One region of the Leuconostoc suionicum genome, then DNA from elsewhere that is predicted to be linked to it. Evidence: riboswitches for the same ligand, from Rfam matches in the RefSeq annotation. Region 1 holds a riboswitch; the other holds the start of a gene.

What was found. Region 1 has a riboswitch for thiamine pyrophosphate ahead of thiW (energy coupling factor transporter S component ThiW). Riboswitches for the same ligand answer to the same signal wherever they lie in the genome.
Region 2: it holds a riboswitch for thiamine pyrophosphate, as region 1 does, so the genes downstream of both, A6B45_RS07455 (ECF transporter S component) here and thiW (energy coupling factor transporter S component ThiW) in region 1, are expected to answer to the same signal.

Annotation. Positions count from the first base shown of each region.
Region 1 covers NZ_CP015247.1:925,282-933,483, reverse strand. Annotated here, with positions in the region: gene A6B45_RS04595 (dihydrolipoyl dehydrogenase family protein) at 1-1,274, opposite strand, end outside; gene A6B45_RS04590 (MarR family winged helix-turn-helix transcriptional regulator) at 1,277-1,729, opposite strand; gene A6B45_RS04585 (winged helix-turn-helix transcriptional regulator) at 1,921-2,280, shown strand; gene A6B45_RS04580 (NADPH-dependent F420 reductase) at 2,368-2,934, opposite strand; gene A6B45_RS04575 (hydroxyethylthiazole kinase) at 3,125-3,943, opposite strand; gene thiW (energy coupling factor transporter S component ThiW) at 3,951-4,460, opposite strand; TPP riboswitch at 4,697-4,796, opposite strand; TPP riboswitch at 4,879-4,968, opposite strand; gene celB (PTS cellobiose transporter subunit IIC) at 5,144-6,478, opposite strand; gene A6B45_RS04560 (sugar transporter) at 6,496-7,050, opposite strand; gene A6B45_RS04555 (PTS cellobiose transporter subunit IIA) at 7,007-7,366, opposite strand; gene A6B45_RS04550 (BglG family transcription antiterminator) at 7,363-8,202, opposite strand, start outside.
Region 2 covers NZ_CP015247.1:1,493,807-1,502,008, reverse strand. Annotated here, with positions in the region: gene hisF (imidazole glycerol phosphate synthase subunit HisF) at 1-244, shown strand, start outside; gene hisI (phosphoribosyl-AMP cyclohydrolase) at 241-639, shown strand; gene hisE (phosphoribosyl-ATP diphosphatase) at 664-1,008, shown strand; gene hisC (histidinol-phosphate transaminase) at 992-2,065, shown strand; gene tenA (thiaminase II) at 2,105-2,809, opposite strand; TPP riboswitch at 2,881-2,983, opposite strand; TPP riboswitch at 3,112-3,201, shown strand; gene A6B45_RS07455 (ECF transporter S component) at 3,325-3,915, shown strand; gene A6B45_RS07450 (ABC transporter ATP-binding protein) at 3,929-5,332, shown strand; gene A6B45_RS07445 (energy-coupling factor transporter transmembrane component T family protein) at 5,329-5,997, shown strand; gene A6B45_RS07440 (YiiX/YebB-like N1pC/P60 family cysteine hydrolase) at 6,020-6,538, shown strand; gene nadE (ammonia-dependent NAD(+) synthetase) at 6,632-7,453, opposite strand; gene A6B45_RS07430 (nicotinate phosphoribosyltransferase) at 7,450-8,202, opposite strand, start outside.

The DNA of each region.
Region 1 (8,202 bases):
GAGGTAATGTCCGAACTTGTGTACTGCTGATTAATCACAGGAACAAGTGCATTGACAACCTCTGGGGCAAAATCACCAATTAAAGCTGCACCAACCAACTGTTGGTTTTTATTCACTACGATTTTAATTGCTGCGTGAACATCGTTTAGTGTCTGAAATCGCATAACTCTCCCATAAGGAATTTCATGCACTTGTAAGTTATCATCCTTAGCCGCTTCATCAATGGTTACCCCTATTTGTGCTACACGAGGCAATGTAAAGGCGACTGTTGGCACTACAGGATAATTTATGGGCTCCTGATTACCTAATAATACACTGGCAATATAATTCGATTCAAAAGTAGCGGTTGGTGTTAATCTTGGTATTGTTTTAGAGATCACATCGCCACTGGCATAAATATTGTCAACAGAAGTTTGTAAATGATCATTAACTAAAATACCTTGCTTATCATACAAAACATTAATGTCGTCTAAGGCTAATTCCTCAATATTGGGCACACGACCTGTTGTATCCATAACGTAATCAACATGGTAGGTTTCTCCCTGCGCTGTATTAACTTGATACTGCCCATTTTCAAGTAATGATACACTTGAAACAGCTTGTTTAAACGTAAAATGGATGCCCCTTTCTGTCATATCATCTACGACTTTTTGAGAATAGATTTCATCAAATCCACTTAAAGCATGGTCCCCGTATTCAATTAAAGTGACATCACTCCCGGCGGCATATGCAATTGAAGCAAATTCCATCGCAATATAACCCGCGCCAACGAATAGAATTGACTTCGGCATATCAGGTAAGTCTAGAAAGTCCGTGCTGTCCTTCATAAACTCTGAACCTGAAATCGGTAGTTTTGCAGGTCGCTGGCCAGTAGCAATCACAAATTTTTCAGCTTGGTAAACTTGATCAGCAACAATAATTTTTTCGTTATTTAAAAATTTGGCGTGTCCATTGATAATATCAATTCCATCAACAGAAAGCTTGTGTGCTAAAACTCCTGATAAAGGATCAATCACTTGATGCTTATAAGCCATCAATTCTGGCCAAATGATGTTAGGCGTGTCATTAATTCCGATACCGTGGTAATGATGCAAATGATGTATCATTTCAGCGGGACCATCTAACAATATCTTGGCGTTACAACCAAAATTTGTGCATGTACCAGCAACCTTATTTTCTTCCACTAAGGCTACTTTTTTTCCTGAGCGAGCTAACGTTTGTGCCCCGTGCCATGCAGCATGATCGCTACCAATAAAAATAACATCATAATCCATTTTCATACCTCTTTTTCTTGTATCATCTTTTTTAAGACCTGATTAAGTGCCTGATTTTCTCGCAATACTTCTTCAATTGGACGTCCAACTTGATGTATTAGGTTGTCACGCATAATTCTGATTTCAGACAAAATACGTTCAAAAGTAGTTGCTTTCTGATCAGACATTTTTAAGACCTTGACGCGTCTATCCTGTGAACTTTGCACCTTAACAATCCAAGACTTATTGACAAGTTTCTCAATTACAGGTGTCAATGTATTACTTGACAACTCAAGTTCGGCACCGATATCCATTAGCTTCACCGAATTCTGTTTATAAATAATCAGTAAACTCATATATTGCAAATATGATAAATCATATTTTTCTAGTACATAACCGTACAGATGATGAAAATAACGATTTGTATTGTATATTGACAAGCACAATTCGTCGTAAAGATGTTCATCTTTATTCATATCATAACCTCCTGGGAAATATTATATCGCATACGATATATATTGCAAATAATACATTCCAACTTAAAAAAATGATTGATTATATGTTGTAGTTATTTGCCTTATCATCAAAGAAAGCCTATAATAATTAAAACGTACTAAAAGTAACCTACACACTTTAAGTATCTTTCAAACTAAAAAGGATAATCATTATGTCTAGAAAATTATTGGAACAAAATGGCATCTGCCCTGTAGCAACGACTATTGATCTACTCAGCAGCAAATGGAAGGTATTAATTATTCGTGATCTTTTACCTGGAACAAAACGCTTTTCAGAATTAAAAATTAGTGTAGCCGGTATTAGTCAAAAAATGTTAACGCAAAGTTTGAGAGAGATGGAAGAAGACGGCCTCGTTGTTCGTCAGGTCTTTGCTGTAGTACCTCTTAGAGTAGAGTATAGTTTATCAACCTTAGGACAAAGTATGCGTCCAGTTATTGATTCGATGGCTGACTGGGGCAGTTTCTATCTTGACAAAAATCCAGACAAAAGAAAAGCTTTGCTGGAACAATAAAATTAAAGCATATACATTTTTCGGATGAATATACTGTGCAAAATAAAAAGCAACTATCTTTGAAATAGTTGCTTTTTATTTTGGAATTTACTTAGTAACTGAAAAGCCACCTGTCCAGCCAATTTGTTCACTAGCTGCCAAGGTCATCTGTAGAAAGCCAGTTGCTTCTAATTCGCGAGCTCGATTAAGTTGACCCGCATCAAGAACATTTAAATCGCTATCATTCAAAGCCTCGATAAATAGCTCCTTCCCTTCATCATTTCCTGCTACCAAAACGGTTGTTGTATTTTCACCAATCGTTCCACTTTGTAGCGTAGCAGCAAAATTTGTATTAAATGCCTTAAGTACTATGCTATCTGGCAACTTATTTTGTAGTTCTTCTGCTGCTGAACTATCAGCGGGAACAACTAATTCATTCCATGTCTCAAAGTTCAAGGGATTTGTTATATCAACAACAACTTTTCCTTTTAATTCTTGTTTGTATTGTTGAGCGATTGTGTCTAAAGCAGGATAAGGCACAGCCAAAATAACTAATTCACTAAGGCTCGTAGCTGTACCCTCTGAAGTTAAATAGTTGACATCATTGCCAGCTTTTTCAAAATTAGCTCCGATTGCCTGTCCCATATTGCCTTTACCAAAAATTGTTACTTTCATGATAGAACCTCATTTCCATAATTATTTGTTTTGTTCACTATAATAACTATAATACGTTTGCAAACTAATTGATAGTAGGCAGTTTATAGTTAGTAGATATATATTAGTAACCTATTGGTATATTAATACTTTATATCAATAACATGCTTTTATGCTTAACATTTCATTGACTTAATTGCTATTTTTTTAATCATGAATATTTAATGTTAAACACCCATTGCGGATCATTGCACAACAAATCAATTTGGTTAAGAACTTCTCGTCTAAAGTTTTCCATTCCTCCGTTTGTTAGTAACAGTGCTTTTTCAGCTGCTATATTGAGGTAGCTAATTGCAAATTGACTGGCAACCCATGGATCTTTACCGACCCCGAGAAGTGTAGTTATCATTGCGCCAACCATGTCTCCTGTCCCAACAAACTTATTCAATTCATCGACGCCATTGTTTAAAATAAGGTGTTTATCATTTTGAACAATGACATCCTTTTTTCCTGTTGCCAGAAACACAGTATCGGCATAATCCGTTGTTATTTGTTTCAAAGAAAAAATGAGATCTTTTAACGCTTGATCATGCTGATCAGAGCTAGTACCATCAATACCTTTTGCTAACGATGGTAGGCCGACAAATCTTCTAATTTCTGAAGTATTTCCTTTGATAACCGTTGGATGATTATGTGCCATAGCAATTCCTAACTTTGTTCGTTCATTAGTAATACCATAGCCTACTAGATCCACAACAGTCGGTTTTTTAGTCATATCTGTTAAAGAGCTAGCTTGACGGAGACTTTGTTCGTGTGACTCATTAAGTCGGCCCATATTTAGTAGTAATGCATCTGTTGACTCAAATAATGACGAAAACTCACGGGTATCACTACTCATAATAGGTTTACCACCAAGATACAATATAGTATTAGCCACCGTTTCTAACGTAATATCATTGATTATGCAATGTACTAACGGCGGCTTTTGCAAAGGTAAAATTGATTTAATTTTTATTAATTCATTTTTCATAGCTACGCTACCCAACAAACATTCCTTGAATTTCTTTAAAGGAATTGATTTTTAGCAAATTTCCTAAAACAAAATAAGTGATTACTGATCCAATTATAGTTGCACCCACAAAACGAGGTGTATACACAAACCAGTACAAGTTTTGTTGTTGTCCAGTAAACCAGACCATCACCGGAACTGAAATTAACGATCCTATAATTCCAGTCCCAAGAAATTCTCCAAACATTGACCAATACATATTTCGGCCATACTTATACAAGATACCTGCACCGAAGGCGCCAAAGATTGAACCAGTCAAAGCCAATGGGGGTATACCTAACATTAGCATTCTTATTATTCCAGTGACTACTGCCATAACAACTGCATATACTGGTCCTAGAATTACACCAGCAATAATATTCATGACACTGGACATTGGTGCCATTCCTTCAATTCTAAAAATTGGAGATAACACGATATCTAGCGCTATCATAATTGTAACGACCATTATTTTTGTTAACTTAACATTTTTATTCATTATGATTTCCTTTTTAATATTCCATTGTATTTTTATATTTTAATGATTGTGTTAATTTCGATTAGAGCATAGTTAAACCACCATCTATGAATAGACATTGGCGGTCATATTATTTGCAAGCTCTCAGGCCAGAAATACAGCTGAACCTGCCACATCATAATCAAATTCCTTTCCCAATAAAAAAAGTGCCCTTAAATACATAAAAAAGGACACTTTTGACAACAGTACATGTCGTTATCAAATATTGGTCACTTTCCTACGCTAGTATTAACTAGATCAGGTTCAAAGGGACCGATATACATCATCTCAGTCTTTGCGACGCCCCTAGTGATTATTATTCATTTTTCAAAAAAATCCTTTCAACAAGTCATTTTATGCAATAAAAAAACATTTTCCTCACCTAGAGAAAAATGCTACGTTAAAAAATGTAGCACTTTCCTACGCTGATGTTAATCAGTTCAGGTTCGAAGGGTTCTTCTCAGCCATTTTGGCGCCCCTAGCACAAGCATTATTGTATCATAAATTTTCTATTAAATGTAAGTAATTCATTCTATTTTTCACATAAGTTTATCATTAAGTGATATTCTTACTGATGAAATTTACCTTTCACAAATCAGCCAGTCGAGAATATAAAAAATACCAGTCTGTTACTAAACACAGACCAGTATTTTGATGCCTCGTCATTAAGGCTGTACTTGCGTTTTCCCCTGCTCATCATTGTACAACTTAGTATCATATATTTTGATAAATGGTAAGTAAATAATGAAAGCTATTACAACACAGATTATTGCTAAGACTGCTGCTTTCCAATCAACGGTACTAATAAATGCACCGATTCCGGCTGGGGATGGCCATGGTGCTTGAATAACAATTGGTCGAATGATATGGAAGTTAATGGCTGCATAAGCAACGGAAGCTGTTGCCATTGGTGCCAAGAAAAATGGAATAGCTAGATAAGGATTATAAACAATTGGTAGTCCAAATATTAACGGCTCGTTAATATTGAAAAATGATGGTACGATTGAAGCTCGACCCAAAACTTTGAGCTGTTCGGAACGTGCTAGTAAAGTAATAAATATGCATAATCCAAGTGTCGCACCAGAACCACCTAAGATAGCAAAGGCATTATTAAATTCTCCAGCAAACGGTATGTTAGCCCCATTTGAATTTGCTACCATATTTGCTAAGAAGATAGGCGTAATGAATGCGGAAATAATGTTAGCGCCATGAATACCAACAATCCACAAGGCATGAATCAAGAACTCAATCACCATAATTCCTAGCCAGGTGCTAGTCATGCTTGTGACGAAGCTAAATGGTATTGCAATCATTTTGAAAATGTCAGTACCGAGTAACACTAAGGAACCATTAATACCCAGTACAACAAAAGCAATAACGAAAGTTGGAATTAATGCCGTAAATGATCTTGATACACCTTCCGGTACAGCATCCGGCATTTTAATCGTCCAGTTATGTTTCACACAGAATGAATACAACCAGACTGCTAAAATAGCCATAATAATCGCTGTGAAAATACCACTTGTTCCAACACGGTCGATTGTGCTGGTCATTCTAAATCCGTTGATAACTGTTTCGTCCTTGGATATGGTATTTAGCAGAACAATTTTTCCACCTTTTAAAACCAATTCTGGCAAGCACATAAAGAATGCAAATAGCGATAAGAAGGCACCATTTAATGGCGCTACTTTTAGTTTATCTTCTGTTTGAATAATACGAGTTAATTGAAAACCAATTGCTAAACTAAAATACATGGCTAAGATACCCATGGTTGCTGTGTTGGCAATCATGTACAAATCGCTAAACTTAAAGAATGTTGCATCGAAAAAATCATTTAAAAACGGAAATACTGTCGGTAATATATTCAAAACTAATATCATAGATCCCACAATTGTAAAAGGAATTGAAGCCATACCAGCAGCCATGATAGCCCTCACAATTCTATATTGTGAAACTTTGGTCATTGGTTTCAAAAGCACTTTTTGTAGGAAATTAAACATAGGTCCATTTTCCATAACTATTTCATCTCCTTATTATTTTTAAGAACGGACTGATAGGCTGTCAAACGTGCGTAGTATTTATCGTGATTTGTTGCAATCAAGCCTAACCTTTTGTTAACTATGAGAAGTATGCTACTACTGAGTAGTAACAGGATTAATACCACTAAGCGGTTACTACCAGTATTTTGTATAAATTGGTAAAAAAATGTAAATAACGATGTTGGGATGCTCACCATTAAAATGATATTCACGATAAGCTGTGATCTGAAAAACACTTTTGAATAAGTCAGTTGGTTCGTATGATGTCCAAACAACTTAATTTGTTCAATAATTGCTAGCGAAGCGATAAGCATTAAAGAAATAGGTATTAGTGCCACTGGGGTCTGCCACATAATTATGGCCCAATACAAGTTTACGAACAGAAAGAACGCCGTGGCATAACGAATTAACATGAATCGATTAAACTGCATGCTTTTGAGGCTCATTTCCGTACGATTTTTTTCGATTGCGACCTCTAAACCATACTGCTTATCCTGTGGCCTTTTTGGCCCTTGTTTGATTCCTTTTTTCAATGTCTTGTACCTCCTCATAAAGAGTCTGCATTTCAATAGCCATCTCACGTAAAGTCATCGTTGTCATTAAGTGGTCTTGTGCATGGACTAATATAATTTCCATATCAATATGACTACCCTCAGCGTATTCTTGTAATAAGTTTGTTTGCGATTTATGAGCTAATAGTAATTCGTCATTTGATAATTTTAGATTTTCGTTAGATAACTTAAAGTTTTTTTCTCTCATAGCTTCAAAAGCCTTATGAACCATTGTGCGCGCATTTCCACTGTGTAAAATAATTTCAAAAGCGACAACTTGAATGTCTTCTGATTTCATATATACTTACCTCCTTTCATCATTAACAGAAAATTATGCCGAAATTCTGAAAAATTTTTTGAGGCAACTAATCGACGCTGTTCTTCAGTATTTTCTGTGAATTTTACTATTGCCTGCGTTGTTTCTGTTAGACCCTTATTGCTCCGATAAGATGGTGATAGCAGGAAAACTAACCGAATGCTTGGATACTCATCAGACCACCTGACACCGTTTGGTATAATCCCAATAGCAATTTTAGGTACTCGACTCATCGGCATAGCAGGATGTGGAACGGCAATAGTATCACTAAAAACGATTGAGCTCAGCTGTTCACGTTGATCAATTTGTTCCAAAAATTCATGTTTTAATTCGGTAGGTTCATTGAACATCAGCATATTAGTTAACTCTTGTAGTAATTCCTTTCGATGAGGCGATACCTGCCATATTTTAAAACTTGACTGATCAATAAATTGATCAAAATGATTTAAAACGCTATTATTTGGCTGCTTTTTCTCTACAGCAATATATTTATTTCGAATTTGTTCATTATCTAAAAATTCATTTATTTTTTGAACATCTGCTTCGGTTAAAAAAATACTTACCTGTATGACGGGGACCTTGAAAACACGTGTTGACAGATCAATAGCACTGATAATAAGATTAACATTACTTAAAGCAGTGTCATCAACTTCATAATATCCTTTAATATCAACAATGTTTAAATACATACCAAATTCTTTTTCGACACGATTGTTGAGTAACTGTGCCGATCCATACCCTGTTGCGCAGATAATTAAGGCTCTTGGTTTATTTAAATTTTTATATTTTTCTGCTGCTGCCATCAAATGAAGTGCTAG
Region 2 (8,202 bases), 570 kb from region 1:
AAGTATGGATGCTGATGGAACAAAAAAAGGGTACGATATTCAACTTTATAATCAACTAACAGATGCTGTGAATGTACCAGTAGTAGCCTCAGGTGGTGCTGGTTCAACACAAGATTTCATTAATTTATTTGAGAAAACTAAAATTGACGCAGCACTAGCTGCTTCGGTGTTTCATTTTGGTGAAATTAAAATACCAAATTTGAAACGGACATTGAAAGATGATGGTGTGGAGATACGCATATGATTGGAACTGAACCGGATTTCAACAAGCAAAGTCAAAATGGTTTGATCCCTGCTGTCATTGTCGACACGGAGACGAAGGCATTTTTGATGCTAGGCTATATGAACAAAGAAAGTTATTCATTAACCAAAAGTACTGGTCAAACTTGGTTTTGGTCTCGTGAACGACAAGAATTGTGGCATAAGGGGGAGACTTCGGGTAACATACAACAGGTCGTTAGCATGACATTAGATTGTGATTTAGATACCCTGCTTATTCATGTGAATCCTGCAGGGCCAGCGTGTCATACTAATGCTTACTCATGTTTTTTTAACACGATAAAGGGTGAAGGGTTAGCAGACGCTAATCAAGCAACAATTGCAAATAAATGGACTGATGGTTATTTTCCAAAAGAGTAAATACCACACCAAAAAGGAGAAATGATGCCACAACAAACAATTGAAGAACTTTATGAACAAGCACTTGATCGCAAACAAAATCCCCAAACAGGATCCTATACTGATTATCTATATCAAAAAGGATTAGATAAAATCCTAAAAAAAGTAGGAGAAGAAAGCACGGAAGTAATTCTCGGCGCCAAAAATAATAATGAAGAGTTAATTTATGAAACTTCAGATTTATTGTTTCATTTAATGGTCTTATTAGTTGAAAAGGGTGTCAGTTTAGATGATATTAAAGATGAATTAGGGTCACGTTTAGGAAAAAAATCATTATTGCATGAACGAGCTGATTGGCGAGGAGACAAGAAAAATGAAAAAGACAGTTAAAGCTTTAGCAGCTTATCAAGCAGAATTACCAGTAGAAACTGTAAAAGCAAAGTACGGCTTGCAACATTTAGCTCGCTTATCAGCTAATGAGTCTGTATACGGTCCATCGCCAAAAGTTGCTCAAGCTGTACGTGCTGTTTCAGATGATATTTTAGGTTATTATCCAGATGGGCAAGCGACAGAACTACGTGAAGCAGTAGCTAAGTTAAATCACGTTGATCCACAACATTTGGTGTTTGGCGCTGGCGCAGATGAATTGATTGAGCTGTTGACTCGTGTTGTGTTGGAACCAGGATCAAATATTATTATTCCTAATCCAACATTTGGTGAATATGCGATGCATGCACAAATCGAACAGTCTACAACAAAAAAAATACCCGTTAATGTTGACAATGGGCATGTTGATTTTGATGCGATTTTAGATGCTATTGATGATAAAACCGCTATGGTATGGATAGCTAACCCCAACAATCCAACGGGGGTATTCGAAACAACTAGCTCCATTAAGCGCTTTTTGGACAAGCTACCAGTAAATATTACGTTAGTAGTAGACGAAGCCTACTATGATTTTGTAGATGAACCTGATGCTACTATGGCACCTTTGGTAGCTGAGTATACAAACTTGGTTGTGCTACGTACCTTATCAAAGGCTTACGGTCTAGCTAATTTACGTGTTGGATATGGCATTATGCAAGATCCCCTTTATAGTGCGATGCAAGCAGTCCGTTTACCGTATAATTTATCAACCTATCAGATTGCTGGCGGCACGGCTGCTGTATTGGATCAAGAATACTTACAGAAAAATGCCCAACGTTTTCAAGTAGAGCGCCAAAAGTTCCAAGAATTTTTGACTCAAAACAAGTTTAAGTTTTATGAATCACAGGCTAATTTTATTTGGATAAAGGTTGGCGAGACGAAAAAGGTTGGTCAAAAATTATTAGAACAAGGTTTCCAAGTCAACGATCGACTTAATCCTGAGTGGATTCGTATTGCGTTAGGTACACCAGAAGACAATGCTGAATTAAAATTGGCTTTTTTGAAAGCTACAAACAAATAATTTTGTGTTATTAAATTTCACTTCTTTACATCAATATCCTTACAAAGTGTTTGCCTGATTTAATACATCTTTGAAGCGCCAGTCTTCTTGGTGGTAGGCTTGTTCCCAGAACTGCCATTCTAATTCACAACTTTTAAGAAAAAACTGTTTTGCCTGTTGGCGTTGTTGAGTTGTTGCATTTTCTGCCAAGCGATCTATCCATTCAAAGATTTTGTCGGATAGTGAAACTTCCGAATCATCATCTGCATTATCGTAAAAATCAATCCAGCTTTTGAATGGGTTATCATTTGTGTTCGCTTTCTCCCGAACTTGTTTTTTTGCAATTTCATTATAGGTCCAAGGGCACGCCTGAAAAGCAGCTAGAATATTTAATAAGGATCCGGTGTCAGCCGCACGATACATATGTGATTCGTATAGATATGCTTTAGGTGTTGGCGTGGCGTGTTGTAATCTTTCATATTCGACACCGGCAACCTCACAAAAAACATGATGGGGATGAATTTCGCTATTTAAAATAAAATCAATTGAATCAGCAAAAAATTTCATTTCATTACGATCAGTTAATTTGGTAATGGCATTGGCATAAATTTTGATAAATTCACTAAGATATTGGAAATCTTGTTCGACGTAAAAAATCAAAGCTTCTCGGGGGACGTATCCGTCCGCAATGCCACGAACAAATGCGTGATCATGAATGGCTGTCATAATTGGCGCAGCTTGGGTGCGCAGTTCTTCTGAAAACATAATTTCTCCTAAAATGTTTACATGTCCAACAAAAAAACTCTCTCTTGACTAGGCAAAAAAGAGTATCTTTTGTAAAAAGAATACCACTTTCCTACGCTAGCATTGACTAGATCAGGTTCGAAGGGATTGATAAGTAATATCATCTCAGCCAAGAAGGCACCCCTAGTGGACAGCATATATTTTTTTAATGAGATTAGCATAGCACTGAAATATTAAAATTGCAAATGGTTTTATAGCTCAGTTAATGGGCTAAAAATTTTTGCATTTAAAATTAGAATGGGTTATACTGATCCACGAAGTTAATATTTTATCTGGGGTACCGTAAGGTTGAGATAATACCCATTGAACCTGTCAGGTTAATACCTGCGAAGGAAGAATAAGTTAGATTAAGATGTCTTTTTGATGCCATCAATCACTAAATTCTTTTGTGGTTGGTGGCTTTTTGTATAGACACTTATAACTATAAAAGGTATTTTATCGAAACATACGACCTCGAAACAAGAGGAGAGATGTTTATGGAACAAGTAGAAACAGTAACAGCGGGATCAAAAGGGAAGTGGTCTTTGCGAGAAGTAATTTTAATGGCGTTGATTGGTATTGCCTTTGGTGTGATTTATTTTATTATGGATCCAGTGTACACAGCACTTGATGCTGTCTTAGTTCCACTTGGGTTACACCAATACACCATCGCAATCACTATTGGGCCATGGATGATGGCAGCCCCATTGGCTAGTTATTTATTGAAACGTGTTGGTGCGGGATTAATAGGTGAATTGCTTGGCGCCACTGGAGAAGCCTTGTTGGGCGGCTATTGGGGTGTTGCAACACTAATTTCTGGATTTATTCAAGGTATCGGATCAGAACTTGGTTTTACCTTGACAGGATATAAAAGCTGGAAAATGGGTTTGATTTTATCAACATTTACCGGAACATGCGTGACATTCATCTGGTCATTATTCCACGACGGATATCTACAATTTAATTTTGGTATGCTAGTTGGGTTGTTTATTGTTCGCTGGATTTCAATTGCATTTTTTGCCGGTCTATTAGTTTACTGGATTGTCAACTTGCTAGAGAAGTCTAAATTATTAAAAACAAATCGATAAGGTCAATAAAAGTATGACGGAATTAAAGGCCAATCATTTAGATATTAAATTTGACGATGAAATTATCTTAGAAGATATTTCACTCGAGATTAGACCAGAACAATTTATATTATTAGTTGGTTCATCTGGATGTGGTAAATCAACTTTGATGACTGCCTTAGCTGGATTATATCCTAAATATGGCGGCGAATTGTCACAGAAGGTGTCTTTGAATCATCAGTCAATTGCTCAAATCAAAGCGAACCATCGTGCTAAAAAAGTTGCCATGCTATTTCAGCATCCAGATCAACAATTTGCCATGGATCACGTAGAAGATGAATTGATTTTTTCGTTAGAAAATTTATCTTTAACTACCGAGGAAATTGATAAGAGAATTAATTCTGCTTTATCAGAAGTAGGAATTGAATCGCTACGACACCGAGAACTTTCATACTTGTCAGGTGGCGAATTGCAAAAGGTTGCTTTAGCTGAAACATTAGCGATGGGCGCAGAAATTATTTTATTGGATGAACCTTTTGCGGCCGTTGATCCAGAACATCGACAGGAGTTACAAGTATTGCTAAAAAAATTAGTTGATCAGGGGCATGGCATTTTAGTTTCAGATCACGACACAAGTGGATATGAAAACCTTATAACAGATTTATATCGTATTGAAAATCGACATATAGCACCTGTTGATTCTACAGTTTGGTCTTCTTTTTTTAAACAAGATGTAAATGATGGTATTGTTACTAATAATGACTTTAATGAGTCTGTGTTTAGTATGGCACATGTGACGGTAAACAACGGTAAGCAATCCATTTTGAAGAATAGCAGTTTTGAGTGGGCAAAAGATAAAATCACCTTAATTACTGGACCCAACGGTATTGGGAAATCAAGCTTACTGCTTACTTTTGCAAAATTACACGATTATGAGGGTTTGTTGTTGTATCAAAGGAAGCTACTCAATAAACTTCGTAAGAAAATATATGCTAGGAAAGTTGGTTTAGTATTTCAAAATGCAGCTGACCAATTTTTAAACATTACTGTTTCTGAAGAGGTTGAGCAGGCTAGAGCCCATGGCCATCACGCTGATTATTGGACAACTGAGAAGATTGACCAGTGCATCCAAAAGTTAAATTTAATAGGTCTTGGAAAGCATAGTGTTTACGAATTGTCAGGTGGACAACAAAAAAAGCTACAAATACTGATTATGTTAATTATTGCACCCGATACCTTGCTGTTAGATGAGCCATTATCAGGATTGGATACGAATTCTATTCAACATCTCATGCAAATCATTAAACAGTCGTCAAATGACCTTGAACAAAGTATTATCATGATTTCACACCAAACACACGGCATTATTCAATATATTGATTATCATGTTCACTTTAATCAAGATGGTTTGAAATATGAAAGTGTAGTTAATTCATGAATGAAACACAGAAATTACTATTAGTGTTGCTTATTTCGATAGAAATTGCGTTCACAAAATCAGTTTATCTCAATCTGTTTTTAATTATTGTTAGTATTTTGATTTTAATAGTGACTAAAAGCCATTTGAAAACTTTTGCTCGATTATTGATTGTATCAATTTTGCCGGCAGTCGGATCATTCACATCATTTTATTTTTTTGGTGCAGGAGACGAATCACAACGATTACATTTTGCACTAGTAATGACCACACGTGTAGGTGCTTATATATTCATGGGTGCGGCATTTATGTCGACTATGGTTTTGTACGAATTATTACGTTCTCTTGAACAAAATGTCAAAATGTCCGCAACCTTTGTATATGGCATTCTGGGTGCATTGAGTTTTATTCCCAAAATTATAAATTCAGTTAAAAAGATTCGGGCAGTGGGGCTGATGCGAGGCGAGATCTTGAGTTTTTGGTCGCCTAAACTTTATTTTAAAGCCATTAGTCAAGCATTAATATGGTCAAATAATTTAGCGATGGCTATGACCTCTCATGGCTTTGAAGAAGGTGAAAGCCGTAGTTACCACCGACTATTTCCAACAAAAGTTTCTGGGTGGCTAATCATTGGCGTCGTTATGCTACTTATTCAATACTGTTTATTTGTTATTAAGCTTTGGTAAATAATTGTGTTAAACTGTGATTATGAAATTAAAACAAGCAGATTTACTTTTTGTAAAAAATGGACATAGCGATTTGGATGAAGGTATTGCAGAATCAACGGGAAACTTTGTTCATGTCGCGATATTAGCCGACGAAGAAACTGTCATTCATGCAACAGCTGATTCAGGCGTTTGTTTACAATCGCTTCACCGCTTTTTAGAGAAAAATAAAAGTGCTGATGTTTACCGCACAAATGTTAAAAATACAAAGCAAATTATTATTAATGCTAAAAAGCATTTGGGTAAACCTTATAACTTTTCTTTTCAGCCAGGTACGGACAGCTTCTATTGTTCACAGTTGGTAGTGATAGCCTTTGAAGACTTTGTCAAATTTAGTGAGCAACCAATGTTTTTTGGAGACAGACGAGAACAAATTTCTGACTTTTGGGCTGCTTACTATAAGAAACTAAACGAACCTGTGCCAGTCAATGTTTTGGGAACAAATCCCAATGACATGTCTCACGATTCGCAGTTACATTACGTTGGAAAAATTGACTTATAATTTAAATTACTAAATACTAAAAAAGCCACAATACATAATGATATTGTGGCTTTTTTAGTGGTTATACGGGAATATAACGATAAAATTTTAGAGTTAATAGAACCAAGTGTCATAAATAGTGATTGGTTCGTGACGCTTTTGTTGCGTTGTCAGATACATTTCTTCTATTCGTTCGGCATCAGTGCTTGCCACATCTTTGCCTTCCAAATAATCGTCAATGACATCGTATTTAACGCCCAGCGCAACTTCATCAGGCAACTGTGGGCGTTCATCCTCAAGATCTGCAGTAGGTACTTTGTCGTATAGATGCTTTGGGGCGTGTAATGCTTCGAGAAGTTGCTTTCCTTGTCGTTTATTTAGACGCCACAAAGGGTTAATGTCTGTGCCGCCGTCACCATACTTGGTGAAGAAACCAGCTACGGCTTCAGCTGCGTGATCAGTTCCGATAACGGCACTATTATGCTCGCGAGCAACAGCATACTGGGCAATCATACGTACTTTTGGTTTAATTGAGCCGCGACTCATGTCATCAACGGTTAATCCACCAAGACGCAGTGAATCTACCAGAGCATCGGTTGCATCTTTGATATTTGTTGTTACTATTAAATCAGGTTGGATAAAATCGAGTGCGTCTTGGGCATCATTTTCATCTTGTTGCTCACCGTATGGCTGCCTAATGGCAACAAATTCGAATTTTTGATTAGTTTCAGCCCGTAATTCAGCAATAGCGAGTTGGCCAATTTTACCAGCAAGTGTGGAGTCTTGCCCACCACTTACTGCAATAGCTAAACCGGTGTAAGTGCTGTGAGTGAGATACTGTTTCAGAAAATTCACAGAGCGCTTGATTTCAAGATTTGGGTCAATAACGGGCTGAACGTGCAGATCAGCAATTATTTTAGATTGTAAAGGTCTCATTTGGTCATCTCCTGTATATTGTTTCGAATGTCATGAATTAAATTCATTTTAGCATCATATAGCTTTTGAGATAAGTCAACAGGATAGGTTTCAGGATTCAATATACGTTTATACTCATCCCATAGATCGTTTAACGAATGTTTGGCGTAGTTTTTAATTGTAATAATATCAGGCAAATCATAAACTAGGTCGCCTTTAACAAAAATATCATGTAGCATCGGTTGTGCATCGAAATTTTTAATGTTCTTAGAAATAACAGGATGATTGGGATCAAACATGTGCAACGTTTCCAATTGGCTTGGATTTTCATCATCGAAAGTCAAATAATCACCCTCAGATTTGCCATCTTTACTATCTGTTATTCGCCAAACTTGCTTTTTTCCAGGGGTTGAAATTTTTTCAACGTTGTTTGACAATTTAATCGTGTCGTCGCCGTCGATACTAACCATCTTGTATACCGCACCTAAGGCAGGTTGATCATATGCTGTGATTAATTTTGTGCCAATTCCCCAGACATCAATTTTTGCACCCTGAATTTTAAGATTTAAAATAGTGTTTTCGTCTAAATCATTTGATGCATAAATTTTTGCATTAGTGAATCCTGCTTCATCTAACATGATACGAACTTTTTTAGATAGGTACGCCATATCGCCTGAATCAATTCGAACCCCTTGGAAATTAATCTTATTTCCAAATTCACGGGCTACTTTGATAGCGTTTGGAACACCAGATTTTAGTGTATCAAATGT